4 regions of the Streptomyces sp. NPDC045968 genome follow, and region 3 is predicted to be linked to each of the others. Evidence: riboswitches for the same ligand, from Rfam matches in the RefSeq annotation. Region 3 holds a riboswitch; each other region holds the start of a gene.
The links. A riboswitch is a leader RNA that binds a small molecule or an ion and turns the genes downstream of it on or off. The one in region 3 is predicted to bind cyclic di-AMP.

Region 1: another riboswitch for cyclic di-AMP. It lies ahead of AC07FA_RS30050 (C40 family peptidase); the one in region 3 lies ahead of AC07FA_RS16690 (transglycosylase SLT domain-containing protein).
Region 2: another riboswitch for cyclic di-AMP. It lies ahead of AC07FA_RS24355 (C40 family peptidase); the one in region 3 lies ahead of AC07FA_RS16690 (transglycosylase SLT domain-containing protein).
Region 4: another riboswitch for cyclic di-AMP. It lies ahead of AC07FA_RS26155 (transglycosylase family protein); the one in region 3 lies ahead of AC07FA_RS16690 (transglycosylase SLT domain-containing protein).

What each region holds. Positions count from the first base shown of each region.
Region 1 covers NZ_JBWKLF010000012.1:95,858-103,036, forward strand. Annotated here, with positions in the region: gene AC07FA_RS30040 (ATP-dependent Clp protease proteolytic subunit) at 1-488, shown strand, start outside; gene AC07FA_RS30045 (hypothetical protein) at 496-804, shown strand; cyclic di-AMP (ydaO/yuaA leader) riboswitch at 1,178-1,342, shown strand; gene AC07FA_RS30050 (C40 family peptidase) at 1,346-1,816, shown strand; gene AC07FA_RS30055 (LysE family translocator) at 1,834-2,475, opposite strand; gene AC07FA_RS30060 (LysR family transcriptional regulator) at 2,548-3,465, shown strand; gene AC07FA_RS30065 (ATP-binding protein) at 3,485-3,916, opposite strand; gene AC07FA_RS30070 (8-amino-7-oxononanoate synthase) at 4,106-5,266, opposite strand; gene bioB (biotin synthase BioB) at 5,410-6,591, shown strand; gene AC07FA_RS30080 (adenosylmethionine--8-amino-7-oxononanoate transaminase) at 6,584-7,179, shown strand, end outside.
Region 2 covers NZ_JBWKLF010000008.1:332,510-339,688, reverse strand. Annotated here, with positions in the region: gene AC07FA_RS24370 (esterase/lipase family protein) at 1-2, shown strand, start outside; gene AC07FA_RS24365 (M23 family metallopeptidase) at 240-1,817, shown strand; gene pcrA (DNA helicase PcrA) at 1,893-4,334, opposite strand; cyclic di-AMP (ydaO/yuaA leader) riboswitch at 4,595-4,759, shown strand; gene AC07FA_RS24355 (C40 family peptidase) at 4,758-5,930, shown strand; gene AC07FA_RS24350 (hypothetical protein) at 6,079-7,179, shown strand, end outside.
Region 3 covers NZ_JBWKLF010000005.1:207,785-214,963, reverse strand. Annotated here, with positions in the region: gene AC07FA_RS16715 (ATP-binding protein) at 1-1,226, shown strand, start outside; gene AC07FA_RS16710 (DUF5988 family protein) at 1,318-1,524, shown strand; gene AC07FA_RS16705 (TetR/AcrR family transcriptional regulator) at 1,547-2,146, opposite strand; gene AC07FA_RS16700 (APC family permease) at 2,284-3,789, shown strand; gene AC07FA_RS16695 (carbon-nitrogen hydrolase family protein) at 3,796-4,674, shown strand; cyclic di-AMP (ydaO/yuaA leader) riboswitch at 5,010-5,165, shown strand; gene AC07FA_RS16690 (transglycosylase SLT domain-containing protein) at 5,168-5,977, shown strand; gene AC07FA_RS16685 (GNAT family N-acetyltransferase) at 6,085-6,585, shown strand; gene AC07FA_RS16680 (PepSY domain-containing protein) at 6,679-7,179, opposite strand, start outside.
Region 4 covers NZ_JBWKLF010000009.1:302,010-309,188, forward strand. Annotated here, with positions in the region: gene AC07FA_RS26145 (cytochrome P450 family protein) at 1-794, shown strand, start outside; gene AC07FA_RS26150 (transglycosylase family protein) at 900-1,910, shown strand; cyclic di-AMP (ydaO/yuaA leader) riboswitch at 2,201-2,372, shown strand; gene AC07FA_RS26155 (transglycosylase family protein) at 2,376-3,083, shown strand; gene eno (phosphopyruvate hydratase) at 3,434-4,714, shown strand; gene AC07FA_RS26165 (FtsB family cell division protein) at 4,817-5,287, shown strand; gene AC07FA_RS26170 (DUF501 domain-containing protein) at 5,420-5,950, shown strand; gene AC07FA_RS26175 (Ppx/GppA phosphatase family protein) at 6,003-6,944, shown strand.

The DNA.
Region 1 (7,179 bases), on a different contig from region 3:
TCATCGCTCAGTTCATGTACCTGGAGCACGCGGAGCCCGACCGGCCGATCTCGCTGTACATCAACTCCCCCGGCGGCTCGTTCACCGCCATGGCCGCGATCTACGACACGATGCAGTACCTCACCTGCGAGGTGGAGACCTTCTGTCTCGGTCAGGCCGGTTCCTCCGCGGCCGTTCTGCTGGCGGCCGGCGCGCCCGGCCGGCGACATGCCCTGCCCGGCGCCCGGGTAGTCATTCAGCAGCCCTCCCTGCCCGAGGCCGTGCGGGGCCAGCCCTCCGATCTGGAGATCGAGGCACGGGAGTTGATGCGCGTGCACGAGATGCTCACGGGAATGCTGGTCCGGCACACCGGCCGGTCCGCGGAGCAGGTCGCCGCCGACCTCGACCGGGACACCATCCTCGACGCCGCTGCCGCCAAGGCGTACGGGCTGGTGGACCACGTCATGGAGAACCGCAGTCCGTCCCAGCCGCCGCACACCGTGAGGTGAACCGCCGATGCCGCCACCGGAGTTCCCGCCGCTCCCCGCGCTGACCCGCGCCGAGGGGGAGTTCATCGACCGCTACCTGGAAGTGCTCGACCAACTGGGCCGGATCAATCCGGCGCGCGGCAGCGACACCTACAGCGCGCTCCGCGCGGCGCAGGCACTGGCCTCCCGGGCCGGAGCGCTGCGCGACGCGCTCGCCTCCATGCACGAGCGGGGCGAAACGCAGATCCACGCCGGCACCTTGGCGCGGGCGTTGCGGGTGCTCGACGGGGAGCGGCGCGCGGAGCGGGTCACCGTACCCCCCGTCGGCGCCAGTTGACCGACCGCTCCCCCGACTCCCCTTCGCGACCGGTTCTTCGGGCGCACCCGTCCGACACGCCCGATCCTCGTACCGAATTTCCTCGCTCGTTCGGCGTAGGCCGTCCCCCTCACGAAGGACAGCTCAACTTGCGCAAAGCGAGTGGAGTGTGAGCGGAATTCAGCGCTCCGCCGCTGGTACGAGGCGGGCCGGGGAGCCGGTCTCCCGACTCAAATCCTCCCTGTCCACCCGAATGGATCAGTCGTGATGAGCCTCACATAACACCGTTTCAGCTCGGAAAACCGGCACTGAGTGAGTCAAGATCCCTGGGACGACAAGCCCCCGCCACCGCGGCGGGGCGGTCCGGGCGGACGCCGAGTCCTGCCGCTGTCCGGATGACTGGTCGACAGGAGTGGATCGGCAGGAGTGGAGGACCCGAGCACAACGGGTCGACCGGGAGACCGGCCGTCCCTCGGGGTGAAGCCGCCAAGCGCGGCCGGGCAACTTCGCCAGCCCGAACCCGACAGGTCATCCTTCACAGGCGGCTGACGAAGGGTTGCGCATGTCTGCGCAGGTTCATGTCCCGTCACTTCTCGCCCGGGCCGGTACGGCCTCGGTACTCACTCTCGCCATCGGCACCACCATGCTGGCCCCGGGCATCGTGAACGATGCCGAGGCCGCCACCCATTCGACGAAGGCGCTCAGCATCGCCGCCTCGAAGAAGGGTGCACCCTACAAGTACGGTGCCGCGGGCCCCCGCCGCTTCGACTGTTCGGGGCTGACGCTGTACTCGTTCAAGAGGGTGGGCAAGAAGCTTCCCCGCACGGCGCAGCAGCAGTACAACAAGACCCGCCACATCTCCTCGTCGCAGCGCAAACGCGGCGATCTGGTCTTCTTCCATTCCGGGCGCAGCGTCTACCACGTGGGCATCTACGCCGGCCACGGCCGGATCTGGCACTCCCCGAAGTCCGGGTCGGTCGTGCGCCTGGAGCGGATCTGGTCCAAGAGCGTCTGGTACGGACGGGTGCGCTGACCGGCGCCCCTGCTGCCTCAGTGCAGCAGGGGCCCACCCACCAGCACGAGTCCCAGCGCGGTGAGTGCCGCGCCGCTGCCGCCCTCGATCGCCCTGGCGGTACGCGGCCGGCGCAGCCACCGGCCGAGCCGGTCCACGAGCAGGGCCACGGCCGGGAACCAGATGAGCGCCAGCAGTACGACGACGGCCGCGAGCAGCAGCGTCCTCGGCAGGGGCGGTTCGCCGTCGGGCACGAACTGGGGCAGCAGGCTGAGGAAGAGCACGGGCGCCTTGGGGTTCAGGGCGTTGGTCAGGAATCCCTGCCGCAGCGAGCGCCCGAGCGCTTCGGGGCTCGCCCCCGGTGCCGTGTCCTGATCCGCCCCGGCCGTAGCCGGCCGCCGCCGTATCGCGTACAGCGCGCTCAGTCCGAGGTAGAGCACATACGCGCCGCCGAGCAGCTGGACGGTGCGGAAGAGCACGGGCATCGCCACCAGCACAGCGGCGAGGCCCGCCACGGCGAGCGCGGTGTGCACCAGCAGCCCCCCGGCGACGCCCAGCGCGGTGGCCACTCCGGCCCGGCGCGAGGCCAGGGCATTGCGTACGACCACGGTGAAGTCGGCGCCCGGCAGCGCCACCATTCCCGCGGCGACTCCGATGAAGGCCAGCAGTTGTGCGTCCATGGGTACACCATGGACCGGCCGGGCCTTTAGCGTGTACTTGCAATCTTCTGGGTCTGCCTAAAGGAACGCTTAATGTACGACCCGACACGCCTGGCGGCGCTGGTGGCGGTCGCCGAGGCCGGTTCGATCACGCGGGCCGCGGCCCGGCTGGGCTACACGGCCCCCGCGCTCTCGCAGCAGCTGGCCAAACTGGAGCGGGAGGCCGGTGCGGAGCTGTTGGTGCGCCACCACCGCGGCGCACGGCTCACCGCGGCCGGTGAGCTGCTGGCGGGTCGGGCCCGGCGGGTCCTGGACGAGATGGACCAGGCGCGCCACGAGCTGGCGCGGCTCTCCGGGCTGTCCGGCGGGCGGCTGAGGGTCGCCACGTTCACCACGGCCGGCATCCACCTGCTGCCTCCGGTGCTGAGCGCCTTCCGCCGTGCCCATCCGGACGTCGAGCTGACCGTCACGGATCTGGAGCCGCCCGGCGGGGTCGCCGCCGTGGCCTCGGGCGAGGTGGACCTCGCGCTGACGCACGCGTACGAACCGGCGGTCGCCGATCCGCCCCCCGCGGGGGTGGTTGTCGAACCGCTGCTGGTCGAGGAGCTGGTCCTGATCACCGCCGTCGGGCAGGTCCTCTCGGAGGGCACGGGGCGGCTGCCGGTCACCGAGCTCGCCGGCCGCCCCCTGATCAGCAGCGCGCCGACGCATCCGCCCCGGCGCGGTGTGGAGAGCGCCCTGGCCGAGGCGGGGGCGACGCCGGCCGTGGTCTGCGAGTCCCCCGGCTACGCGCTGGTGTGCGCTCTGGTCAGCGCGGGGCTCGGGGCGGCGGTGGTACCGGAGATGGTCGCAGCGATGTCCCCGACGCCGGTGGCGGTGCGCCGGCTCGACCCTCCGGCCTTCCGCCGGACCATTTCCGTGGTGCACCGCGGTGACCGGGCGACCGCGGCGGCGGCGACGCTGACGGCGCTGTTGCGCAGCGGCTTCGGCCGCGCGGCCGCAGCGCAGTGATGGACCGTTTCCTCCGGGGTCAGCTCTGGACCGGGACGGTCCACGGCAGCGCGATCGAGACCGTCTTGCCCCCTTCGGCCGTGGGACTGACCGTGAGCCGCCCGCCGCACTCCTTGGCCAGACAGCGGATGATGACCATGCCGCGCCCGTTGTCCTGCTGGACGGCCACGGGCAGCCGGCGGGGCCAGCGAGGGTGACTGTCCGTCACCCCCACGTACAGCTCCTCGTCCCGGTCGAGCCGGAGTTCCACGGTGAACGTGGGCGACTGGCCCAACGTGTGCTGCACGGCGTTGGTGGCCAGTTCGGAGACGATCAGGCGGATGCTGTCGGCGAACTCGGCGTCGTCCGGGAGGCCCCACTCGGTGAGTACCCGGGCCACATATCTGCGCGCCGAGGAGACCGAGACCGGATCGCTCGGCAGAGTGACGGATGCTTCTTGATGGTCTGCCATGGCGGCGCCGTCCCTTCCCGGCCCGGCCGACACGAGATCGGCCAGGGTTGTGCTTCGCGCCAGATTGACACTGATGCTGCCCTCTGTAACGACGTTGCACCAAGATATGCAGATATCTGTCGCTCAAAGCGGTGAACTCCGCCGCGGGACGGTGGCGCTTCTCCGCGGCGGCCCGGGTGGCCTCCCGTTTCAGCCGGGCTGAACCGACGCGCCATCGGGAGCGGTCCGTACGATCGTGGCCACCGCTGCCGAGATCTGCTCCGCCGTCAGATCGGCCCGGGCGGTCAGCCGCAGCCGGGAGATCCCGTCCGGCACCGACGGGGGCCGGAAGCAGCCCACCGCGATTCCGGCGGCGCGGCAGTCGGCCGCCCAGCGCACCGCGGCGTCCGCGGACGGCGCACGGACCGCCACCACCGCGGCGTCGGGACGGGCCGCCGTGAGCCCGGCGGCGGTCAGCCGTTCGTGCAGGGCCGTGGCCACCGCGCGGGCCAGGCCGGCCCTTTCCGGTTCACGCCTCAGCAGGTCCAGGGCTCCCAGGGCGCCGCCGGCAGCCGCCGGGGCGAGTCCGGTGTCGAAGATGAACGTACGGGCGGTGTTGATCAGGTGGTCGATGACCCGGGCCGGTCCGAGGACCGCCCCGCCCTGGCTGCCCAGGGACTTGGACAGGGTGAGGGTGGCGACGATCCCCTCGCCGCCCGCGAGTCCGACGGCGGCGAGCGCACCGCGCCCGCCTTCCCCGAGGACGCCCAGCCCATGTGCGTCGTCGACCAGCAGTGCGGCGTTCTCCGCCCGGCACGCGTCGGCGAGCTCCGTCAGCGGAGCGGCGTCACCGTCCACCGAGAAGACCGAGTCGGTCACGGCCAGCGCCCGTCCGTCGTGCGCGTGCAGCGCCTTGCGCACGGCGTCGGGCTCCGCGTGCGGCACGACGGACGTCGCCGCCCGGGAGAGCCGGCACCCGTCGACGATCGATGCGTGGTTGCCCGCGTCGGAGACGATCAGGGAGCCGTGGCCCGAGAGCGCGGTGAGGGCGGCGAGGTTGGCCGCGTAGCCGGAGGAGAACACCAGGGCCGCCTCGAATCCGCAGAACGCGGCGAGTTCGCGTTCGAGTGCGGCGTGCAGGGCGGTGGAACCGGTGACGAGTCGCGATCCGGTGGCGCCCGCGCCCCATCGCAGCGCCGCGTCGGCGGCCGCGGCGGTGACCTCGGGGTGCCGGGTGAGGCCCAGATAGTCGTTGCTCGCGAGGTCCAGCAGTTCCGTTTCCGCGGGTCGCGGCCGCAGCGTGCGGACGAGTCCGGCGGCGGCACGGCGACGGGCCTCGGCGTCGATCCAGTCGAACGGGGCGAAGGACATGGGGTGGTCCCTTTTGTAGGCAGCTCACAGACACTAGCCGCGGGCGCAGCAGGTCAGGGTGTGGCAATACCCACACCCTTCGCCGCCTCTTCTGTCTGGTTCCTCCTTGGCCGATGACCGTGCCGTACGTCAGGATCATCGCCATGGACCTGCTGAACACGCTGGTGGACAAGGGGTTGCGGCGCGAACTGCCGACCCGCGAAGAAGCGCTCGCCGTGCTGGCGACCTCCGACGACGAACTGCTCGACGTGGTGGCCGCCGCGGGCCGGGTACGCCGCCAGTGGTTCGGGCGGCGCGTGAAACTGAACTATCTGGTCAACCTCAAGTCCGGGCTCTGCCCCGAGGACTGCTCGTACTGCTCGCAGCGGCTCGGGTCGAAGGCGGAGATCCTCAAGTACACCTGGCTGAAGCCGGACGAGGCGTCCAAGGCGGCCGCCGCCGGGGTGGCGGGCGGCGCGAAGCGTGTCTGCCTGGTGGCGAGCGGACGCGGTCCGACGGACCGCGATGTCGACCGGGTGTCGCAGACCATCGAGGCGATCAAGGACCAGAACGAGGGCGTCGAGGTGTGCGCCTGTCTCGGCCTGCTCTCCGACGGACAGGCCGAGCGGCTGCGCTCGGCGGGCGCCGACGCGTACAACCACAATCTCAACACGTCCGAGGGGACGTACGGCGAGATCACCACCACGCACACCTACGCGGACCGGGTGGAGACCGTGCAGCAGGCGCAGGCCGCCGGGCTGTCCGCCTGCTCCGGGCTGATCGCCGGCATGGGTGAGAGCGACGCGGACCTGGTCGATGTCGTGTTCTCGCTGCGCGAGCTGGACCCGGACTCCGTGCCGGTCAACTTCCTCATCCCGTTCGAGGGCACCCCGCTCGCGAAGGAGTGGAACCTCAGCCCGCAGCGCTGTCTGCGCATTCTCGCGATGGTCCGGTTCGTCTGCCCGGATGTCGAGGTGCGGCTCGCGGGCGGGCGCGAGGTCCATCTCCGTTCGATGCAGCCGCTCGCCCTGCACCTGGTCAACTCGATCTTCCTGGGTGACTACCTGACCAGTGAGGGCCAGGCGGGCCAGGCCGATCTGGACATGATCGCGGACGCCGGTTTCGAGGTGGAGGGCGCGGGTACGACGACGCTGCCCCGGCACCGTACGCAGGCCGGCGGTGGCTGCGGCTCGCACGAGGGGGGCTGCGCACCTTGCGGCGAGCCCGTGGACGAGGGGGCCGCGGGCGAGGCTGTCGCAGACGCCGCCGAGGTGTCTGCGGCACGCACGGACCTGGTGGCGGTCCGCCGTCGCGGTGCCGGTACGGATCTCGCACCCAATGCCTGAGCCGCTCTCCCCCGCCGCGTTGCGTGCCCTGGACCGGGCCCATGTATGGCATCCCTACGGCCCGATGCCGGGCCGCCAGGAACCGCTGGTCGTGGAGTCCGCGTCCGGAGTACGGCTCCGGCTCGCCGAAGAGGCCTACGGGCAGCGCGAGTTGGTGGACGGCATGTCGTCCTGGTGGTCCGCGGTGCACGGCTACAACCACCCGGTGCTCAACGAGGCGGCGCGCGGCCAGCTGGACCGGATGAGCCATGTGATGTTCGGCGGGCTCACCCATGAGCCCGCCGTACGGCTGGCGACCCGGCTGGTGGAGATCACCCCGGAGCCGTTGCGGCACGTGTTCCTCGCCGACTCCGGTTCGGTGTCGGTCGAGGTGGCCGTGAAGATGTGCCTGCAGTTCTGGCGCTCGGCCGGACAGCCGGCCAAGCGGCGGCTGCTGACCTGGCGCGGCGGCTACCACGGGGACACCTGGCAGCCGATGTCGGTGTGTGATCCCCAGGGCGGGATGCATGAGCTGTGGTCGGGTGCGCTGCCCCGGCAGGTCTTCGCCGACGCACCGCCGGACGGCTTCGACGCGGAGCCGGACGACGC
Region 2 (7,179 bases), on a different contig from region 3:
GAACAGGCGCATGACCGGCCTGAATTCGGACACGCAAATAGAACTTATTTCGAACGTACCGCCAAGGCTGCGCCTGCTCTCCACCGAAAGGCGGCCGATTGCCCGTTTCCTGAACGGCTGGAACCCGGCGAAGATTGTCGTCGTCACGTACCGCCGGGTACAGTCGCGGCCACTGCTTTCCCCTGGAGTCCCCCACGGACACCGGAACAGGTCCTGCTGCCGAGGCGAGAGAGAAGTTGGTGAACGACCAGCACCCCCACGCCGGGTACGTCGACTACGACAACAACCCCACCGGCAGCTTCGCCACCGATCCACTCTTCGGCGCTCTTCCCGGTCAACACGACGGCAGTTACGACAGCGGTTCCACCCACGGCTACGAGGCCGGCGGCGGTTACGGGAGCGGTTACGACACCGCCCAGGGCGCCACGTACGGCTACGACCAGGGTTACCCGGCCGCCGGGCAGGGCCACAGCGGCGAGTACGACTCCACTCAGTGGGACACCGGCGCGCATCAGACCGCCTCGTACGACGCGTACGCCGCCCACCCGCACGAGCCGCACGAGCACCAGCAGCAATACGACAGCACCGGGCAGTGGGACACCTCCGGATGGGCCCAGGCGGGCCAGACCGGTCAGGCCGAGCAGTGGGCGACGACCGACACCGGCGCGTTCCCCACCACCACCTTCGACGCCACGAGCTACGAGACCGGCGCGTACGCCACCACGGCATTCGTGGACGCGGGAGCCGACACCGGCGCCTACGACGCCACCGCCTGGAACTCCGGCGCCACGCCCGAGAACGCGCCGTACGAGCCCGAACAGCTGTCGTACTCCTCGTACGAACAACAGCCGGCCGAGCAGCAGGCCGCTTACGAGCCGTACGCGACAGCCGAGTTCAGCACCGTGGACGCGGACACCGACGCCGACACCCGCCCGCACCCCGAGGCCCACGAGACCGCGGCCGATCCCGAATCCGAATCCGGGACCGACGAACCCGAGCTCCTGACCGCGGCCTCGCACTCCACCACCACCCCCCGCCCGGCCGGCCGAGCGCCCCGCGGCGGCGCGGGCAGCCGTGGCCGACGCCGTACCCCCGCCAAGCGGTCCGCACTCCTGACCGTCGCCGTCCCCTCGGCCTGCGTCATGAGCGTCGCGGGCATCGCGGCCGCCTCGGTCAGCGGAATCTCCGCCGGCGAGGAGAAGAAGGACACCACCACCTCGGTGGCGGCGGCCGACCCCGCCACCGTCAAGCCGGTGGCCGCCAACAACGAGCTGGACACCCAGCTCGCCAACCTCAGCGCCGACGCCGACGACTTCGCCGACCGCGCCAGCCGCACCCAGGAGCGCATCGACCTGCGGGAGCGGCAGGCCGCCGAGAAGAAGCAGCGCCAGGAGGAGGCCGCACGCCGCGAGGCACTGCGCCCCAAGTTCGCGCTGCCGGTCACGCAGCACGGTCTCAGCGCGTACTACGGCCAGGCGGGCGTCAACTGGATGTCCGTGCACACGGGCGTCGACTTCCCCGTCGGGTACGGCACTCCGGTGATGGCCGCGACCGACGGCACCGTCCGCACCCAGTTGAACAGCGCCTACGGCAACATGGCCATCGTGACGGCGGCCGACGGCACCGAGACCTGGTACTGCCACCTCAGCAGCATCAGAATCCGCTCGGGCACGGTGCAGGCGGGCGACACCATCGCGTACGCCGGGGATTCCGGGAATTCCACCGGCCCGCACCTGCACTTCGAGGTCCGGCCCGGCGGCGGCTCGGCGATCGACCCGATGCCCTGGTTCCGGAGCCACGGCCTCAACCCGAACTGATCACCACAGGGTGGATTGGCTGTGGCCCCGTCCAGGAGGACGGGGCCACAGCCAATCCGCACGAGCGCCGCGGAACTACAGCTTCTCGACCGGCGCGTAGCGCAGCAGGAGCTTCTTCGGCCGCTCGTCCCCGAAGTCGACCGTGGCCTTCGCCTGATCGCCGAAGCCCTCGACCGCCGTCACCGTGCCCAGACCGAACTGGTCGTGCGTGACCCGGTCCCCCACCACCAGCGTGACCACCGGCTTGTCCGCGGTGCGCCGGGTGGCGAAGCCCGAGGGACCGGACTTCGAGCGCGAGGACGACAGCGAGGACGTGATCCCCGACGTCGGTCCGGCCGGAGCGGCCATCGGGCCCTTGCGCTTCCACTCCAGATGCTGGTCCGGGATCTCCTCCAGGAACCGCGAGGGCGGGTTGTACGAGGGCTGGCCCCACGCACTGCGCATCGCGGCCCGGGTCAGATACAGCCGCTCGCGGGCGCGGGTGATGCCGACATAGGCGAGCCGCCGCTCCTCCTCCAGCTCCTTGGCCTGGCCGAGCGCCCGCATGTGCGGAAAGACGCCGTCCTCCATGCCGGTGAGGAAGACGACCGGGAACTCCAGCCCCTTGGCCGTGTGCAGCGTCATCAGCGTGATGACGCCGGAGCCTTCCTCGTCCTCGTCGGGGATCTGGTCGGAGTCGGCGACGAGTGCGACCTTCTCCAGGAATTCGGCGAGCGTGCCCGCGCCCTCCTCAGCCGCCGCGCGCTCCTGCTCGAATTCGAGGGCGACGGCCGCCAGTTCCTGAAGGTTCTCGATGCGCGTCTCGTCCTGCGGATCGGTCGACGCCTGGAGCTCGGCGAGATATCCGGTGCGCTCCATGACCGCTTCCAGGACGACCGCGGGGCCCGCCCCCGACTCGACGATGGTGCGAAGCTCCTCCATCAGCGTGTTGAAGCGCTTCACGGCGTTCGACGAGCGGGCCGCCATGCCGTACGCCTCGTCGACGCGGCGCAGGGCCTGCGGGAAGGAGATCTTCTCGCGCATCGACAGGGCGTCGATCATCGCCTCGGCGCGGTCACCGATACCGCGCTTCGGCACGTTCAGGATGCGGCGCAGCGGGACGGTGTCCTCCGGGTTGGCGAGGACCCGGAGGTAGGCCAGGACGTCGCGGACCTCCTTGCGCTCGTAGAAGCGCACACCGCCGACGACCTTGTAGGGCAGGCCGACCCGGATGAAGATCTCTTCGAAGACACGGGACTGCGCGTTCGTACGGTAGAAGACGGCGACGTCGCCCGCCTTCGCGTCACCGGCGTCGGTGAGCCGGTCGATCTCGTCGGCGATGAACTGCGCCTCGTCGTGCTCGGTGTCCGCGACGTACCCCGTGATCCGGGCGCCGGTGCCGGCGTTCGTCCAGAGGTTCTTGGGGCGGCGGCTCTCGTTGCGCTCGATGACCGCGTTGGCCGCGGACAGGATCGTCTGCGTGGAGCGGTAGTTCTGCTCCAGCATGATCGTGGTGGCGTTCGGATAGTCCTCCTCGAACTGGAGGATGTTGCGGATGGTCGCGCCCCGGAAGGCGTAGATCGACTGGTCCGCGTCACCGACGACACACAGCTCGGCGGGGGCGTCGGCCTCACCGGCCGGGCCCACCAGCTCGCGTACGAGGGTGTACTGCGCGTGGTTGGTGTCCTGGTACTCGTCGACCAGGACGTGCCGGAAGCGGCGGCGGTAGTGCTCGGCGACATCGGGGAACGCCTGGAGCAGGTGCACCGTCGTCATGATGATGTCGTCGAAGTCCAGGGCGTTGGCCTCGCGCAGCCGTGCCTGGTACATCGCGTACGCCTGGGCGAGGGTCTTCTCGAAGCCGTCCGCCGCCTGCCCGGCGAAGGTCTCCTCGTCGATCAGCTCGTTCTTCAGATTCGAGACCTTGGCCGTGAACGACTTCGGCGGGTAGCGCTTCGGGTCGAGGTCCAGATCGCGGCAGACGAGCGCCATCAGCCGCTTGGAGTCCGCGGCGTCGTAGATCGAGAACGAGGAGGTGAAGCCGAGCCTCTTGGACTCGCGGCGCAGGATGCGTACGCACGCGCTGTGGAAGGTCATGACCCACATGGCGTTGGCGCGCGGCCCGACGAGCTGCTCGACCCGCTCCTTCATCTCGCCCGCGGCCTTGTTGGTGAAGGTGATCGCGAGGATCTGGCCGGGGTGGACGCCCCGCTCGGCCAGCAGATGGGCGATCCGGTGGGTGAGCACGCGGGTCTTGCCCGATCCGGCACCGGCGACGATGAGCAGCGGCGAACCGGCGTGCACGACCGCGGCACGCTGCTCGGTGTTCAGCCCGTCGAGCAGCGCGGCGGCGTCGATGACCGGACGGGGGGCACCGTCGCGGTAGTACCCCTCGCGGGGCGGCGGGGGCGCGTCGAAGACGCCCTCGAAGAGACCCTCCGGCACCGCTTCGGGTGCGTGGTCCTCGGGAGGCGGCGGGGGCCCTTCCTCCGAGTTCTGGAGGCCGGTCAGGAAGCTGTCGTCAAAGAGGCTGCTCATCGCTTGACGAGTCTAGGCGGCCCCACTGACACCCCGGGGCCGCATTCCGCAGGAAGGCGTCCGGGGCATGCGCGCACGGAGACCGGGCGGCCACACGGCGTGAGGGCGGCGAGGGCCTTCGACGGTCCGGCCGTACCGCTTCCCGCAAGGTCACGAAAATGTATCGGGCATATCGAACATCAACCTTCACAGGGACGCCACGGGTTGGCTAGCGTGCGTCGTCGGGCGGCCCGTACTCCCTTGAGGCGAACCACGCCGAGCGGGCGCCCACGCCGAATCCAGCTGCCCCCAGGGGCATTCGGAACCGGGGACCCACACGCAGCACCGGGGTGAATCGGTCCACAGCCCTCACGTGGACCGTAGGGCAGCCTTCCGTTCCGCCCGAACCCGACAGCTAACCCGGTAGGCGGTCCACGGAAGGAGATGCCGGCCTTGTCGTCGCATCGCAAACCGCGCACCCGTATGCGCACCACCTCACACGGCATCGGACTCACGACGGCCGCGCTGGCCTCTGTGACGCTGATCTCCACGCAGACCGCGACGGCCGCGCCCGCTGCGCCCCGGCCGAGCATCGAGGACGTACAGAAGAAGGTCGACGACCTCTACCGGCAGGCCGGCACCGCGACCCAGCAGTACAACAAGGCGAAGTCCGCCTCCACCCAGCAGCGCGCGAAGGTCGACGGGCTGCTGGACGCCGCGGCGAAGCGCGCCGAGAAGCTGAACGAGACGCGGCGCGAACTGGGGCGGTTCGCGGCGGCGCAGTACCGCAGCGGTGCGGTCGCGCCGACGGCCACGTTCTTCCTCGCGGACGACCCGCAGTCGTACTTCGACCAGGACCAGCTGATGGCGCGGATGACCAGCCAGCAGCAGAAGACGGTCTCGGACTTCCGTACGCAGCAGAAGGCGGCGGCGAAGAAGCGCGTCGAGGCCACCAAGAGCCTGGAGACGCTCACCGAGGCGCAGACCACGCTGCGGGCCAGCAAGCAGCAGGTGCAGGAGAAGCTGACCGAGGCGCGCAGCCTGCTGTCGGAGCTGACCGCCAAGGAGAAGGCGCGGCTCGCGGAGCTGGAGCGCGAGAAGGAGGCGGAGGCCGAGCGCAAGGCGCAGGAGCTGGCCCGTCAGCAGGCCGCCGCCGCGGAGGCCGAGCGCCAGGCCCAGGAGGACGCGGCGAAGGAGGACGCCGGGCAGCCCGACAGCGGCACGGACACCGGGACCGGGAGCGGTACGGACGCGGACAGCGGCTACGCGGCGAAGGCGGAGAAGGTCCTCGCCTTCGCACGGGCCCAGATCGGGAAGCCGTACGTCTGGGGGGCGACGGGCCCCGCCTCGTACGACTGCTCGGGGCTGACGCAGGCGGCCTGGAAGGCGGCGGGCGTCGACCTGCCCCGTACCACCTGGGACCAGGTGGAGGTCGGCACCCGGGTGGCCACGGCGGATCTGCGGCCGGGCGACCTGGTCTTCTTCTACGACGACATCAGCCACGTCGGCATCTACAAGGGCGACGGCATGATGATCCACGCGCCGAAGCCGGGGGCGAACGTGCGCGAGGAGTCGATCTACTACATGCCGATCTACGGGAGCGTGCGGCCGGCGTGACGCCGAGGCCCCCGCACCCGTCCCGCTCACGTCAGGACCGGCCGTAAGGCCCGCCTGAACCGGGCAGTCGCCCCGCGAACCGCTGTGGGACCATCCGCATGACGACCCCTGGGGGGGGCGAAGCGGTGGTGGACACGAGGAGTTCGGTGTGAACACGGGTGGGGAGCGGGGCGGTTCGTCCGTGCCTGACGAGGAGTGGGAGCGATTCCTCCGGGAGTCGGCGGAGGGCACGGCGGACGCACCCGAGGAGCCGTCGGCGCGGGCTCGCCTCGTGGCGCGGCGGCTGCGCGAGGAGTCCGCGTCTCCGGAGGCGTGGCGCGCGTACTCCCCGGCCCGGCCGCGGCGGAAGGCGGGCTGGTACGCGGTCGGCCTGGTGGTCGTACTGGCCCTACTGGTCGTGGCGGTGGCTCCGGACCGGGTGACCGGATGGTTCGGCGGGGACGGCGGAGCCGGCGAGCCGCTCGCGGCGGAGTCGGAACGCCCGGACCAGCCGCCTCCCGGGAATGCCGGTACGGGGGCCCAGCGGCCCACGCGCGAGGAACCGTTCAAGGGCTCTCCTGCGGCGCGCTGGGCCGGCGGCACGGCCGGGATCACGGTCCCCGCGGCCAGGGCGACCGGGTGGATGAACACGGCGCAGGTGGAGGAGGCTCTCGGGCGGACCCTCGACTTCCTCGACGCGTCCGGTCTGGAACCGGGCGTGCTGCGGGGTGAGCACCCGGACAGGGCGATCGCGCTGATCAACCCCCACCAGAAGGACGTCCAGGCCTATCTGGCGGCCGCGTTCCGCACTCCGAGCAGGAAGAACAACCCGCTGCTGCTCTTCAGCCGGTTCGAGACGTCGCACGCGCGCCTGGTCGGGGACGTGGTCAGGACCCGGGGGCGGATGACGTACCGGGAGGGCGAGCGCGGAGCCCTTCAGGTGACCACCGACGTCACGTACGTGTATCCGGTCGCGCGGGCCGCGGACAGCGACGAGATCGCGCGCACGATCGTGCGCCGTGAGCTGGTGCTGAACTGGGACGACCCCGCGAAGGTGGTCACCGAGCCGGGCACCTTCTCCCTCGTCTCGTACTCGGCCGACACGGCCAACGGCGGCTGCGAGACCTTCAACGGCTACCTCACCCCGGCGTTCGGCGCGGGCCGGCCGGACACCGGAGCGGGTGACGAGATGGACCCCTACGACCGCAGTACGCCAATGGCCGAGCGGATGAAGGCCGGGGACGAGGGGTGCGGAATCGCGACGCGGTCC
Region 3 (7,179 bases):
ACGATCTGGCGGCGGTCGTCCATCTCATCGATACGACCGCGGACCTCGGCCAGGAGTCCGTCTTCTCGCTCGCCGAGTGCATCAGCGCACTGACGTCCCGCCAGCCGGCGGTCGTCGCCGTGCACCGCGGCCGGCCCATCGGCGCGGCACTGGCCCATGTGTCGGGTGGCCGGGCGTGGGTGATGCGGATCGCCATCGAACCCGCCTGGCGCGGCCGGGGTCTGGCCAGTGCGCTGCTGGTGGAGCTCGAACGCCGGCTGATCGAGGCGCGGGTGCGGCGCATCGCCTATGTGCTGGCGGAGGAGGAACAGCTCGGCGAGGGGCTGCGGAAGGCCGGATACACGCGGCGGCCCGCCGTCGCCTACTTCGAGAAGGCCGAACCGGCGACGGGCACCCCGGCCGACCTCCTGGAGGAGCTGGGCGGCCGGGTGCTGTCCGGCGATCTGTGGGACAAGGTGGCCGGCATGGAGGCGGAGAAGAGCCTCATCGAGCGCCGTGTCGTGATGCCGCTGGCCGAGCCCGAGCGTGCGGCCCGGCACGGCGTCGTCCCGCCGCGCGCCATCACCCTGTTCGGCCCGCCGGGGACCGGAAAGACCACGTTCGCGCGGGCCATCGCCTCCCGCCTCGGCTGGCCTTTCGTCGAGCTGCTGCCGTCCCGGCTGGCCGACGAGGGCAATCTCGCCGCCGCGCTGCGCACGGCCTTCGCCCGGATCGCGGAGCTGGAACGGGTGCTGGTCTTCATCGACGAGGTCGAGGAGATAGCTCCCGTACGCGGGGAGCGCCCGGAGCCCGGCATGCACGGCGTCACCAATGAACTGCTCAAACTCATCCCCGGCTTCCGCGAGCGGGACGAGCGGCTGCTGGTCTGCGCCACGAACTCCATCCGCTCGCTGGACCCGGCCTTCCTCCGTCCGGGACGCTTCGACTACCTGGTCCCGATCGGCACCCCGGACGAGGCGGCCCGGGCGGCGATCTGGTCGCGCCATTCGGCCCGGCGGGACGACGTCGACGTGGACGCGCTGGTCGCGGCGAGCGAGCTGTTCACCCCGGCCGACATCGAGCACGCGGCCCGGACCGCCGCCCAGGCCGCCTTCGAACGCGACGTCCCCGAGGCCGGCGCGGACACCGACGACTATCTCGCCGCCCTCGGTCAGTGCCGGCCGACCGTCACCCCGGCCGTCATCGCCGAGTTCGCCGCCGACATCACGACGCACGCGCGGACCTGAGCCGTCAGGGCCTGCCCCTCGCCTCCCCTGTGATGCCGTGCCGTCGGCGCGTCACGGAGGGGCGGGGCAGCTCTCCGGGCAGACTTTCCCCATGGCCAACGTAACGAAAGCAGTCCTCGAAGGCGGCCCCGACGATCTTCCCGAGCGGATCGTTTCCGTCGCCGGCCCCGGGCTCGACGTCAAGATCCCGTTCCGCGGTGGGTACGAGCACTTCAAGGCGACGAGCCGTCAGGCGGCGACGCCGGAGGGCCAGTTGCCCGTCTACGAATGGTGGGAGCGCACGGAAGTACCCGGCTAGCACCGTGGGGGGCGGATGCCCCTCAGCGCTCCAGAACGCACCCCGTGGCCGCCCGCGCATAGGAGTGCAGCGCGGTGATGACCTCGGGCCGCGAGCGGCGGCCGGCGAGCACGTCCATCTGGTAGCCGTCCTCCATCGCCACGAAGTTCGAGGCGGTCATGCGCGCGGTGTCCGTCAGCGCGAAGTGGCCCTGGGACTCACCGAGCACCAGGATCCCCTGGTAGACCCCGATCTGGCGTTCCGTGAGGACGCTGTCGAGGGCTGCCGCCTTCGGGTCGCGCAGCGTGCGGGGCCAGTACTCGAAGAGAAGCCGTGGCAGCCGGTCCTGCGGGCCGGCTGCCACGCCTGACGCGATACAGGTGCGCAGCCGCTCCCGCGCGTCCGTGTGCTGCTCGGCCGCAGTGTCGCGGTCCCGGCAGAACCGCTCGATGGCCTGCTGGAAGGTCTCGTACATCAGGGCGTCGAGGTCGTCGTAGTAGTAGAGGACCGCCGCGGGCGTGACGCCCGCCTCCTCGGCCACGTCCCGCAGCCGCAGCCCTTCGAGGCCCCGGTTCAGCAGCGCCCGTCCGGCCGCCTCGCCCAGCTGGGCCCGCCGCGCTTCCTGGTCCTTGTGCCGTGCCATCGTGCCCACTCCCGCTCATTCACTGAAGACGATCAAAAAGATACCGTTCCAGCTCTTGACCGCGCCAGACGCATTTCGTTAAATCAGCGTTTAACGAATCGAGGTGGCCCAGGGCCGCCTCTTGCTGGAAGGCAGCCATGACCACAGACGCCATCGGGGCCGAGCCCGAGCCCTCACCCGCGCCACCCCTCACCGCGAAGGGCCTGCGGGGCGATTCCGTGGGTCTGGTCGCCACGGTCGCCCTCGGACTCGCCTCCGTGGCGCCCGCGTACAGCATCGCCGTCACGCTGGGTCTGGTGACCCTGGTGGTCGGCGACCTCGCCCCGGCCGCCCTGCTCCTCGGCTTCATACCGATCCTGCTCACCGCGTTCGCCTTCCGGGAGCTGAACCGGGAGATGCCGGACTGCGGAACCACCTTCGTATGGAACACGCGGGTGTTCGGCCCGGCCTTCGGCTGGCTCGCCGGCGGCTGGACGGTCCTGGTCGCCACCGTCATCGCGATGACCGCGCTCGCCCAGGTCGGCGCCACCGCCCTCCTCGGCTTCCTGGGCCTCGACGCGGCCTCGGGGAGCACCCCGGTCGTCACAGCCGTCGCCGTTCTGCTGCTCGCCGTGGCGGTCGCGGTCGCCTACCGGGGCGTCCAGCTCGCCGCGTACGTCCAGTACGCGATGCTGGGACTCCAGCTCGTCGCGCTCCTCGCGTTCGGCGTCACCGCGTTCGCCCGCGAAGGCGCGGCCACCCCGTCCCTGAGCTGGCTCAACCCCTTCGGCTTCGACAGTTTCGCCTCGTTCTCGGAGGCGGTCCTGCTGTGCCTCTTCATCTACTGGGGCTGGGACGCGCTGATCACCTTCAACGAGGAAACGGTCGACAGCGCGCGCACGCCCGGCAGGGCCGCCGTGACGTCCACTCTGATCCTCGTCGTCACCTATCTGTTCACCGCCTTCGCCGCGGTCTCCTTCGCCGGCACCGGAAGCTCGGGGCTCGGACTGGGGAACGAGGAGACCGCCGCCGACGTCCTGACCGGCCTGGCGCCCGCGGTGCTCGGTGACACCCTGGCCAAGGTCGTACAACTCGCCATCGGCGTCTCGGCCGTGGGCGCCCTGCTGACGTGCACCGTCTCCACCCCGCGCGCCACCCTGTCGATGAGCGCGCACGGCGCCCTGCCCGCCGCCTTCGGCCGCATACACCCCCGGTTCCGGACACCGGCGTTCGGCACGGTGTTCTTCGGCGCCGCGGCGGCCGTGACGCTGTCCCTCCTCACGCTGGTCTCGGCCGACTTCCTCGGCGACGCCGTCCTCTCGGTGGGGCTGCTGATCGCCTTCTACTACGGCGTCACAGGATTCGCCTGCGCCTGGTACTTCCGCGGACATCTGCGGCGCTCTCCGCGTGACCTGCTGGTCAAGGGAGTCATGCCCGTCGCCGGCGGCCTGATGATGCTGGCGGCGTTCGTGCGCAGCTCGTACGACATGTTCGACCCCGCCTACGGCTACACGTCGCTGGGCGGAGTCGGCGGTGTCTTCCTGCTCGGCGTCGGCTCCCTCGTCCTCGGGGCCGCCGTGATGCTCCTCATCCGCTCCCGGCACGCCCCCTTCTTCCGCGACGGCCGTACGTCCGTCGCCACCCTGTCCCTCACGGAGGACTGACCACTCATGCGCACCCTCGCCATCGCCGCCGTACAGACCACTCCCGTGCCGCACGACCTGCGCGCCACCTGGGACCGCTTCGCCGACCGCGTCCGCGCGGTGCGCGACACGTTTCCCCATGTGCAGCTCGTCGTCGTGCCCGAGCTGATGCTCGCCGCGGAGGCACCGCTGCTCCAGGCACGCGCGGACTGGATGCGGGAGGCCGCCGTACCGGTCCCGGGCCCGCTCACCGACCTCGTCTGCGCCCTGGCCCGTGAGACCGGCCTGTGGCTGGTGCCGGGCAGTCTCTACGAGCGCGCCGACGACGGGCACACGTACAACACCGCGCTCGCGGTCTCCCCGGCGGGCGAGATCGTGGCCCGGTACCGCAAGATCTTTCCGTGGCAGCCCTACGAACAGGCAAGCCCGGGAAACGAGTTCGTCGTCTTCGACCTGCCCGGCATCGGCCGCGCGGGGCTCGCCATCTGCTACGACGGCTCGTTCCCGGAGACCGCCAGGCAGCTGGCCTGGCTCGGCGCCGAGGTCATCCTCCAGCCCACCCTCACCACGACACGGGACCGGGAGATGGAACTGGTCTGCGCGCGTGCCAACGCCTGGACCAACCAGCTCTACGTCGTCAGTCTCAACGCGGCCGACCCGGCCGGCGTCGGCGCCAGCGCGATCGTCGATCCCGAGGGAATCGTGCGCCAGCAGGCCGGGGCGGGCGAGGAGGTCCTGGTCGACGTCCTGGATCTCGACACCGTGACCCGTGTCCGAACATACGGTTCCGCCGGCCTCAACCGGCCGTGGGACCAGCTCGCGCGTTACGGCCACCGGATCCCTCTGCCGATGTACGGAGGGACGTTCCGGCCCACCCCGCACGACCAGGCTCGTACGCAAGGCTAAAAATGATGCCAATACGGACTTTTCACAGCAATAACCTTCTATAGCCCAATGCATTCTTTTCGCCCGAACCGCGACCACTCCCCCTTCACGCAAATCACCCTTTTCGGACTCAGTGGCCAGCGTCACGTCCGGGATTGGCAGGTTCCTGACGTGTGCCCCGCATCCCTTCTGCGGGAAGAGAGTTGACTCCGCGGTTCGGGTGAATTCACCGGCGATCCAGTTCATCGATCTTGCAAATGAATTGTGATCAGGAATTCAGGGCTTGTCCCCTTCGGCTTTTCTCGCCTACGGTCACCCTCAATCCGGATGGAACGCCGAATCCTGCCGCCGTCCGGGAACCCAGACCACTCACGCCCGGCAGGAGCGGGGGACCCAGGTAAGTCGCCGATCCGTTATGCGGAACGGCTCGGGGTTAAGTCGCATGCACCTGCGGCCAGGCATCTCCAGCCTGAACCCGACAGCTCACCTCGTAGGCGACGGAGAGGAATTCGCCATGCCCACGATGGGTAAGCACCGCCGTACCAAGTCCAGCCCCCTGACCCGCGGTCTCGTCGCCGTGACCGCAGGCGGAGCCGTCCTCGCCCTTCCGGTGATCGGCGCCACCACCGCGTCCGCGGCACCGGCCCAATCGGTCGCCGCCGAAAAGTCAGTGGCCGCCCCCGCCAAGGCAATCACCGCGCAGAAGACCGGGATCACCAGCTATTCCGTCGTCAAGGGCGATACTCTGCACAAGATCGCCGAGACGCATTCCGTGAATGGCGGCTGGAAGAAGCTGTACAAGGACAACAAGAAGGCCATCGGCAAGAATCCTGGGCTCATTCGCCCGGGCCTCAAGCTGACGCTTGGCGCCAAGTCCGAAGCCAAGGCTTCCGGTTCCTCCTACGAGCGTGCGTCCGCCGGCAGCGAGCGCGCCGACCGCTCCGAGCGGTCGACCACGCCGGTCGTGAAGACCGCCGCCCCCGCCGCGCAGCCCGCGACCTACACGAACGACCTCGACGGCTGGATCAAGGAATCGCTGGCCGTCATGGCCGAGCACGGCATCCCCGGCACCTACGAGGGCATCCACCGCAACATCATGCGCGAGTCCTCGGGCAACCCGCAGGTCGTCAACAACTGGGACTCGAACGCCGCCGCGGGCATCCCGTCCAAGGGCCTCCTCCAGGTCATCGACCCGACGTTCCAGGCCTACCACGTGCCCGGTACGTCGATGGACAGCTTCGACCCGGTCGCCAACATCACCGCCGCGTGCAACTACGCCGCCGACAAGTACGGCTCCATCGACAACGTCTTCGGCGCCTACTGATCCCCTGGCGAACGGTCACGGTTCACGACTGCCGGGTGGCGAGGGTCCGACAGGCCCTCGCCACCCGGCAGTTCCGCGTACGCGCCGACCGTGGAAGACTCACGTCCATGCCCGAAATCCAGCTCCTGCGCCACGACCACGCCGCCGCCCTGCTCGCGTTCGAGCAGGAGAACCGGGCCTACTTCGCCGCCTCGGTTCCGGACCGCGGCGACGAGTACTTCGCACACTTCGACGCACGCCACAGCAGCCTCCTGGCCGAACAGGCCGAGGGGCTCTGCTATTTCCATGTGCTGGTGGGCGACGGGGGCGAGGTGCTGGGCCGGGTGAACCTGGTGGACGTGGCGGACGGTTCCGCCGAGCTCGGATACCGGATCGCCGAGAAGGCCGCCGGCCAAGGCCTGGCCACGACCGCCGTCCGCCGGATATGCGTCCTGGCCGCCACGCAGTACGGCCTCACCACACTGCGGGCCGCGACCACGCCGGACAACGCCGGCTCACAGGCGGTACTGGCCCGCACGGGATTCGTACGCACGGGAGAGACCGTGCTCGAGGGGCAGCCGGGGCTCGCCTACGAACGGCCGCTGGGCGCGGACGTGCTGCTCCCCTGACACCCGTCACGGGGCCAGGGTTCCTCCGGCGTGAGGGTGGTGACGAGCCGGGGCCGGCCCGCCACCACCACGCAGGGACTGCGCCGCCCGGCGTCAGTCGCGGTCGGTCTCCTCGCGGACGATCGTGCCGCTGGCCGCGTCGACCTCGAATTCGGTCTTGTTCCAGTCCTTGGCCACCACGTCGACCGCCCACACCAGGGTGTCGTCGTCGTTGGTGTCCAGGCCGATGGAGGTGACCGTTCCCTTCTTCTTGGCCGTCGCCACCTTGGCCGCCTGCTCGGGCGTCTGCTTGGCCCTGGCGATCCAGTCGGCCATCTCGGTCTTGTCGGCCGCGTCCTGATCGGTGTCCGGCGACGACTCGATCACCTTGCCGGAGATCGCGTCGATACGGATGGTGTGCGCGGCTCCATCCGTCTCGACGACCTCGGCGACCCACCGGGGACCGGTGCCGCTGCCGCTCGGGCTGGGGCTGCCGCTCGGCGAGGCACTGCCGCCGGGGCTGGGGCTGCCGCTGGGACTGGCCGTGCCACCGGGGCTCGCGCTACCGGTCGGCGAGGCGCTCTCGCTCGCGTCGGTACGCCGGTCGGTGTCGTC
Region 4 (7,179 bases), on a different contig from region 3:
TCCCGCCGGAGGACCAGGACGACTTCCGCGACTGGGCGGGCATGATGATCCGGCACGGCGGCGGCCCGCGCGGCGGGGTGGCCAGGTCCGTGAAGAAGATGCGCGGCTACCTCGCCGAACTGATCCACCGCAAACGGGAGGATCCGGGCGACGACCTGATCTCGGGGCTGATCCGCGCCAGCGACCACGGCGAGCACCTCACCGAGAACGAGGCCGCCGCGATGGCGTTCATCCTTCTCTTCGCCGGATTCGAGACCACGGTCAACCTCATCGGCAACGGGACGTACGCCCTGCTGCGCAACCCAGGGGAACGCGAGCGGCTTCAGCGTTCGCTCGCCGCGGGGGAGACGGACCTCCTGGCCACGGGGCTGGAGGAACTGCTGCGGTACGACGGCCCGGTGGAGCTCGCCACCTGGCGGTACGCGACGGAGCCCGTCGCGCTCGGCGGGCAGGACATCGCTCCCGGGGACCCCGTGCTCGTGGTCCTCGCCGCGGCCGACCGGGACCCGGAGCGATTCCGTGATCCGGACACGCTGGACCTCGCACGGAGTGACAATCAGCACGTGGGATACGGGCACGGCATCCACTACTGCCTGGGAGCGCCGCTCGCACGCCTGGAGGGGCAGACCGCGCTGGCAACCCTGCTGAGGCGCCTTCCTGACCTGCGCCTTGCGGCGGAACCTGACGATTTGCGGTGGCGCGGCGGCCTCATCATGCGCGGACTGCGCACGCTTCCGGTGGAGTTCGCGCCCGGCCCGCCGGCCGCGCAAGGTGACACTCCGTCAACTCTGTGACTTTCACGTGATCTCCGCTGCATCGACTTGTGACACACGTTCGAGTGCCGCTAGGTTCACCGTTCACCACAGCAGTCACATGTCAGTCACACGGAAGGCAATCCCATGGGCTCCGCGAACGGCAGACACCGCCGCCCTCGCCAGGCACCCGCCATCGTCGTCGCCGCAGGCGTGACGGGATCGGCCATCGCCATCCCGCTGCTCGGTGCGACCGGTGCGCACGCCGCCGACGCCTCGACCTGGGACCGGGTCGCCGAGTGCGAGAGCGGCGGCATGTGGAGTGCGGACCTGGGCAACGGCTACTACGGCGGCCTGCAGTTCTCCCAGGACACCTGGTCGGCGTACGGCGGCTCGGCGTACGCGCCCCGCGCCGACCTCGCCAGCCGCTCGCAGCAGATAGCCGTCGCGGAGAAGGTCCTGGAGGACAAGGGTCCGCAGGCGTGGCCGAGCTGCGCGGTGATCTCCGGGCTCGCGCTGGACGGGTCCCTCCCGGGCGTCGACCCGGGCGGCGTGCCCTCCGCCGAACCGTTGGACCCGCTGTTCCCGTCGGACGAAGCGACGGACGAGGCGGCGGGCGAGGCGGCGGACGAAGCCACGGACGAAGCGAACAAGAGCGGCGAGAGCGACAAGGCGGGCGAGTCGGGCAAGTCCGGCGACATGACCGGGCCTGTCGAGTCCGACAAGAACGGCGCGACCGGCGAGTCGGCCGGGTCCGAGGACTCCGGCGCGACGGCCCCGCCCTCCACCACGCCGTCCCCCGAGGCGTCCGACGCCCCGGCCGACGCGGACCAGGGCGGCGGCAAGCACCGAGGCGCGCCGGCGCCCGAGGCGAGCCAGGACGTCGACCCGGGCAGCGGGCGCGACTCCGGCCGGCACGCCTCGCGCGGTGACGGCGAGGCGCGCGACGGGGGTGCGGCGAGCCTGGACGGCGACTACACCGTCCGGCCCGGAGACAATCTCTGGGCGATTGCTGACGCACAGAAGGTTCCCGGCGGCTGGACCGAGCTGTACGAGGCCAACAAGGGCGAGCTGGGCTCCGACCCGGACCTCATCCTCCCCGGGCAGAGCCTCGATCTGGGGCTGTCGGACAGCGCGGAGAGCTCCGCGCTCAACTGATCAAATTCGGGAAAACGCCCCAAAATCGAGGGCAGTTCAGAGGCCTATGTCCACTTATGCGTAAGTGAGACATGGGTCTCTTTGCTTCAACTGGCGTGCCACGGCCGGGTGGTGCGCCTGCGCCCCCTCTGGCCTGCGGAAACGTTTGATCGCCCAGAGCAAGTAAGACCCGAATGGCCGGTATGTCCCTCTTTGAAAGTGGGGGTTGCCTATGTTTACGGTCGGAACCGCTCGCACCGCGGGCCCCGTCGACCGTCACGCCGAATCCTGCCGTCGGTCGAAGGGAACAGACGCGTAAAGCGCCGTAGGCAGGAGCGGGGGACCCAGGTAAGCGCCGGGCCCGGTCGTCGAAGGACGACTGAGGACCGGCTTGGGGTGAAGTCGCGCGCTAGGACGTGCGACCGGGCAACTCACTTGGCCCGAACCCGACAGCTCACCTCGTAGGCGTCGGTGAGGAGAAGCTCCATGCTGTTTTCCAGCAAGGCCAAGCACCGCCGCCCGTCCAAGGCCGTCCGTGTCGCCACGCTCGCCGGTGTCGCCGGTGCCGCTGTGGCCGTCCCGCTGATGGGCGCGACCGGCGCCTCCGCCGCCTCCGTCGCCACGTGGGACGCCGTGGCCCAGTGCGAGTCCGGTGGCAACTGGTCCATCAACACCGGTAACGGCTACTACGGCGGTCTGCAGTTCTCGCAGTCCAGCTGGGCCGCCGCCGGCGGTACGCAGTACGCGTCCCGCGCCGACCTGGCCACCAAGTCGCAGCAGATCGCCACGGCCGAGAAGCTTCTCGACATGCAGGGCCCGGGCGCCTGGGCCTGCGCCGGTGCCGGCAACCTGACCAACGACGGTGTGGACCCGGGTGTCGACACCGGCTCCGCGCAGAGCGGCGGCGCCGAGCAGCAGGCCCAGCCGGAGCGCCAGGCCGAGCAGCCGGCCACGCGCAGCGAGCAGCGCACCGCCCCGAAGACCGAGGCGCCGAAGACCGTCACCACCCCCACCGGCGAGAAGGTCGAGAAGGGTGACGGCGAGTACAAGGTGAAGACCGGCGACACCCTCAGCAAGATCGCCGCGAAGCAGCACGTCAAGGGCGGCTGGGAGAAGCTGTTCGAGCTGAACGACGACATCGTCAAGGACGCCGACCTGATCTTCCCGGGCCAGCAGCTCCACCTGACGAAGTAGTACCTGGGACTCTCCTCCCCCTCGGGAGGGTGTCCGGCGGCATCCCTCCCGCTCTGCTCCCCGACCCGGCGCGCTCTCCCCCGTGCGCGCCGGGTCGGGGTCGTTTCGAACGCGAGCGCACCGCCGAACGGGTCCGGCTCGCACGGTCCCGGCGCCGTTGATCGTTCAAGTGTTGTAGTTACTGGCCAGTAAATTTCTGGAGCTTTGCCCGTGAATGCATACCCTTGGGTCCTTTTTCGTCCCAGGGGACGGGCGCCCGGCTGGCCGATGGGGTCCGGCCGGATAGGCTCGTGCCGCAAGGCCACAGTGACCCTGCACAACCAGTGTCATATCCCAGAAGGAGATGCCTCGTGCCGTCCATCGACGTCGTCGTAGCCAGGGAAATCCTCGACTCCCGGGGTAACCCCACGGTCGAGGTCGAGGTTGGCCTCGACGACGGCAGCACGGGACGTGCTGCTGTTCCGTCCGGCGCCTCCACCGGTGCGTTCGAGGCCATTGAGCTTCGCGACGGAGACCCCAACCGCTACATGGGCAAGGGCGTGGAGAAGGCCGTCCTCGCCGTCATCGAGCAGATCGGCCCGGAGCTCGTCGGGTACGACGCCACCGAGCAGCGCCTCATCGACCAGGCGATGTTCGACCTGGACGCCACCGAGAACAAGGGCTCGCTCGGCGCCAACGCCATCCTCGGCGTCTCGCTGGCCGTGGCGCACGCCGCCTCCGAGGCCTCCGACCTGCCGCTCTTCCGCTACCTCGGCGGCCCGAACGCGCACCTGCTGCCCGTTCCGATGATGAACATCCTGAACGGCGGCTCGCACGCCGACTCCAACGTGGACATCCAGGAGTTCATGATCGCGCCGATCGGCGCCGAGTCCTTCTCCGAGGCCCTGCGCTGGGGCGCGGAGGTCTACCACACGCTGAAGAAGGTCCTCAAGACCAAGGGCCTGTCCACCGGTCTCGGTGACGAGGGCGGCTTCGCCCCGAACCTGGAGTCCAACCGCGCCGCCCTGGACCTCATCGTCGAGGCCATCAAGGAAGCCGGTTACGTCCCGGGCCGCGACATCGGCCTCGCGCTCGACGTCGCCGCGTCCGAGTTCTACAAGGACGGCGTGTACGAGTTCGAGGGCAAGTCCCGCTCGGCCGCCGAGATGACCGAGTACTACGAGGAGCTCGTCTCCGCGTACCCGCTGGTCTCCATCGAGGACCCGCTGTACGAGGACGACTGGGCCGGCTGGAAGGTCATCACCGAGAAGATCGGCTCCAAGGTGCAGATCGTCGGTGACGACCTCTTCGTCACCAACCCGGAGCGCCTGGCCCGTGGCATCGAGGAGGGCTCCGCGAACGCCCTGCTCGTCAAGGTCAACCAGATCGGTTCGCTGACCGAGACCCTGGACGCCGTCGAGATGGCCCAGCGCAACGGCTTCAAGTGCATGATGTCGCACCGCTCCGGCGAGACCGAGGACGTCACCATCGCCGACCTCGCCGTCGCCGTGAACTGTGGTCAGATCAAGACCGGCGCCCCGGCCCGCTCGGACCGTGTCGCCAAGTACAACCAGCTGCTGCGCATCGAGGAGATCCTCGACGACGCGGCGGTGTACGCGGGCCGTTCGGCGTTCCCCCGCTTCAAGGGCTGATCACCGGCCCCTCGCGGCCGAAGTCACCAGCCTCCGTCCGTCCCCGCACTCGGTCCCGTACCGTGTGCGGGGACGGACGTGCGTAACGGGGAGGCGTGAGACATGGCCGGGAAGGACCGCGACCGGTTCTCCACCGCGACCAGGCTGCGACTGCTCGGTGAGCAGACCGCGGCCCGCGTCTACCGGTCCCAGAACCGGCGCCAGGCCCGCCGCTCGCGGCTCACCGGCCGCGCCGCGTTCCTCGCCCTGGTCGTCTGCTCCCTCGTGGTCGCGCTCGCGTACCCGATGCGGCAGTACGTCTCCCAGCGCGACGAGATCGCCGACCAGGAGCGCCTGTCGCAGGAGGCTCGACAGCGGACCGAGGAGCTGCGCGACGAGAAGGCGCGGCTCAAGGACGACGCGTACATCCGGCGGCTGGCCCGTGAGCACCTTCATTACGTACGTCCGGGGGAGACCGGTTACACCGTGATCGATCCGGAAGCGGCCGAGGACCGCCGCGGGGAGCCGGGCACGACGGACCGCCCCTGGCACTCGAACCTCTGGGACGGCGTGGACAAGGCCGACCGCCCCTGACCGGCGCCACACGACCGGCCCGCACCACCGGCATCACCGCATCAACCGCATCAACCGCACCACCGCATCATCAGCACCACCCGCACCACCCGCACCATCTGAGAAGCACCTTCGAGCAGAACCAAGGCAGGCATGGACACCCCCCCTCCGCAGACCGCATCCACCACGCCCACCGACGCGGACATCGGCGCGTTCGAGCAGCAGCTCGGGCGCCCGCCGCGCGGGCTGCGCGCCATCGCGCACCGCTGCCCCTGCGGCAACCCGGACGTGGTCGAGACGCAGCCCCGTCTGGAGGACGGCACGCCGTTCCCGACGACCTTCTATCTGACCTGTCCGCGTGCCGCGTCCGCGATCGGCACGCTGGAGGCCAACGGGGTCATGAAGGAGATGACCGAGCGTCTGCAGACGGACCCCGAGCTCGCCGCCGCGTACCGCGCGGCGCACGAGGACTACATCGCCCGCCGTGACGCCATCGAGGTCCTGGAGGGCTTCCCGAGCGCGGGCGGCATGCCGGACCGGGTGAAGTGCCTGCACGTCCTGGTCGGCCACTCCCTGGCGGCCGGCCCCGGGGTGAACCCGCTGGGCGACGAGGCGATCGCGATGCTGCCGGAGTGGTGGGCGAAGGGGCCGTGCGTGTCGCCGTGCGGCACCGACGGGGCCTGACAGCCCCCGCCACCCGGGGCGGAGCCCCGTAACGACCACCACAGGAGCCCGTATGACCCGCGTTGCCGCCATCGACTGCGGTACCAACTCCATCCGTCTGCTCGTCGCCGACGCCGACCCCGGTACGGGCCGGTTCACCGAGCTCGACCGCCGGATGCAGATCGTCCGCCTCGGTCAGGGCGTCGACCGGACCGGGCGGCTGGACCCCGAGGCGCTGGAGCGCACGTTCGCGGCCTGCCGCGAGTACGCCGCGGTGATCAAGGAGCTGGGGGCCGAGCGCCTGCGCTTCGTCGCCACCTCTGCCTCGCGCGACGCGGAGAACAGCGACGAGTTCGTCCGGGGCGTCCTGGACATCCTGGGCGTCGAGCCCGAGGTCATCACCGGCGACCAGGAGGCACAGCTCTCCTTCGACGGCGCCACCAAGGAGCTGACCGGGAGCGACCATCTGGCGAAGCCGTATCTCGTCGTGGACATCGGCGGCGGCTCCACCGAGTTCGTGGTCGGCGACGACGCGGTCCGCGCGGCCCGGTCCGTGGACATGGGCTGCGTACGGATGACCGAACGTCACCTGGTGCGGGACGGCGCCGTCGTGGACCCGCCCACGCCCGACCGGGTCGCCGCGATCCGCGCGGACATCGACGCCGCCCTGGACCTCGCCGAGGAGACCGTCCCGATCGCCCGGGCGGCCACGCTCGTCGGCCTGGCCGGCACGGTCACCACGGTGGCCGCGATCGCCCTGGAACTGACGGAGTACGACCCCGGGGCGATCCACCACTCCCGGGTCTCCTTCGAGCAGGTCCAGGAGATCACCGGGCGGCTGATCGGCTCCACGCACGAGGAGCGGGCCGCGATCCCCGCGATGCACCCGGGACGGGTCGATGTGATCGCCTCGGGGGCGCTGATCCTGCTCGCCGTGATGGAGCGGACCGGTGCCCGTGAGGTCGTGGTCAGCGAGCACGACATCCTGGACGGGATCGCGCTCTCCGTGGCGTAGCCGCGACCACCCCTGACGCTCGCTCAAACGCACTCCGGCCTGCACCTCTGAGCCCTTCGGAGGCGCTTGTGGGGACCCTTCGGGAGCCCGCCGCGACGAAGTTCGTGAACTTCTTCACAAGGAATTCGGTCCGGTTGGGCGCCGTTCGGCCTATCGGGGGCCGTGACGGCCGCCCGACGGCTCTCACACCGAGGGTTCGGTCAGGTTCCGCGCGTGTTGCGCGTAGGTGAACCGG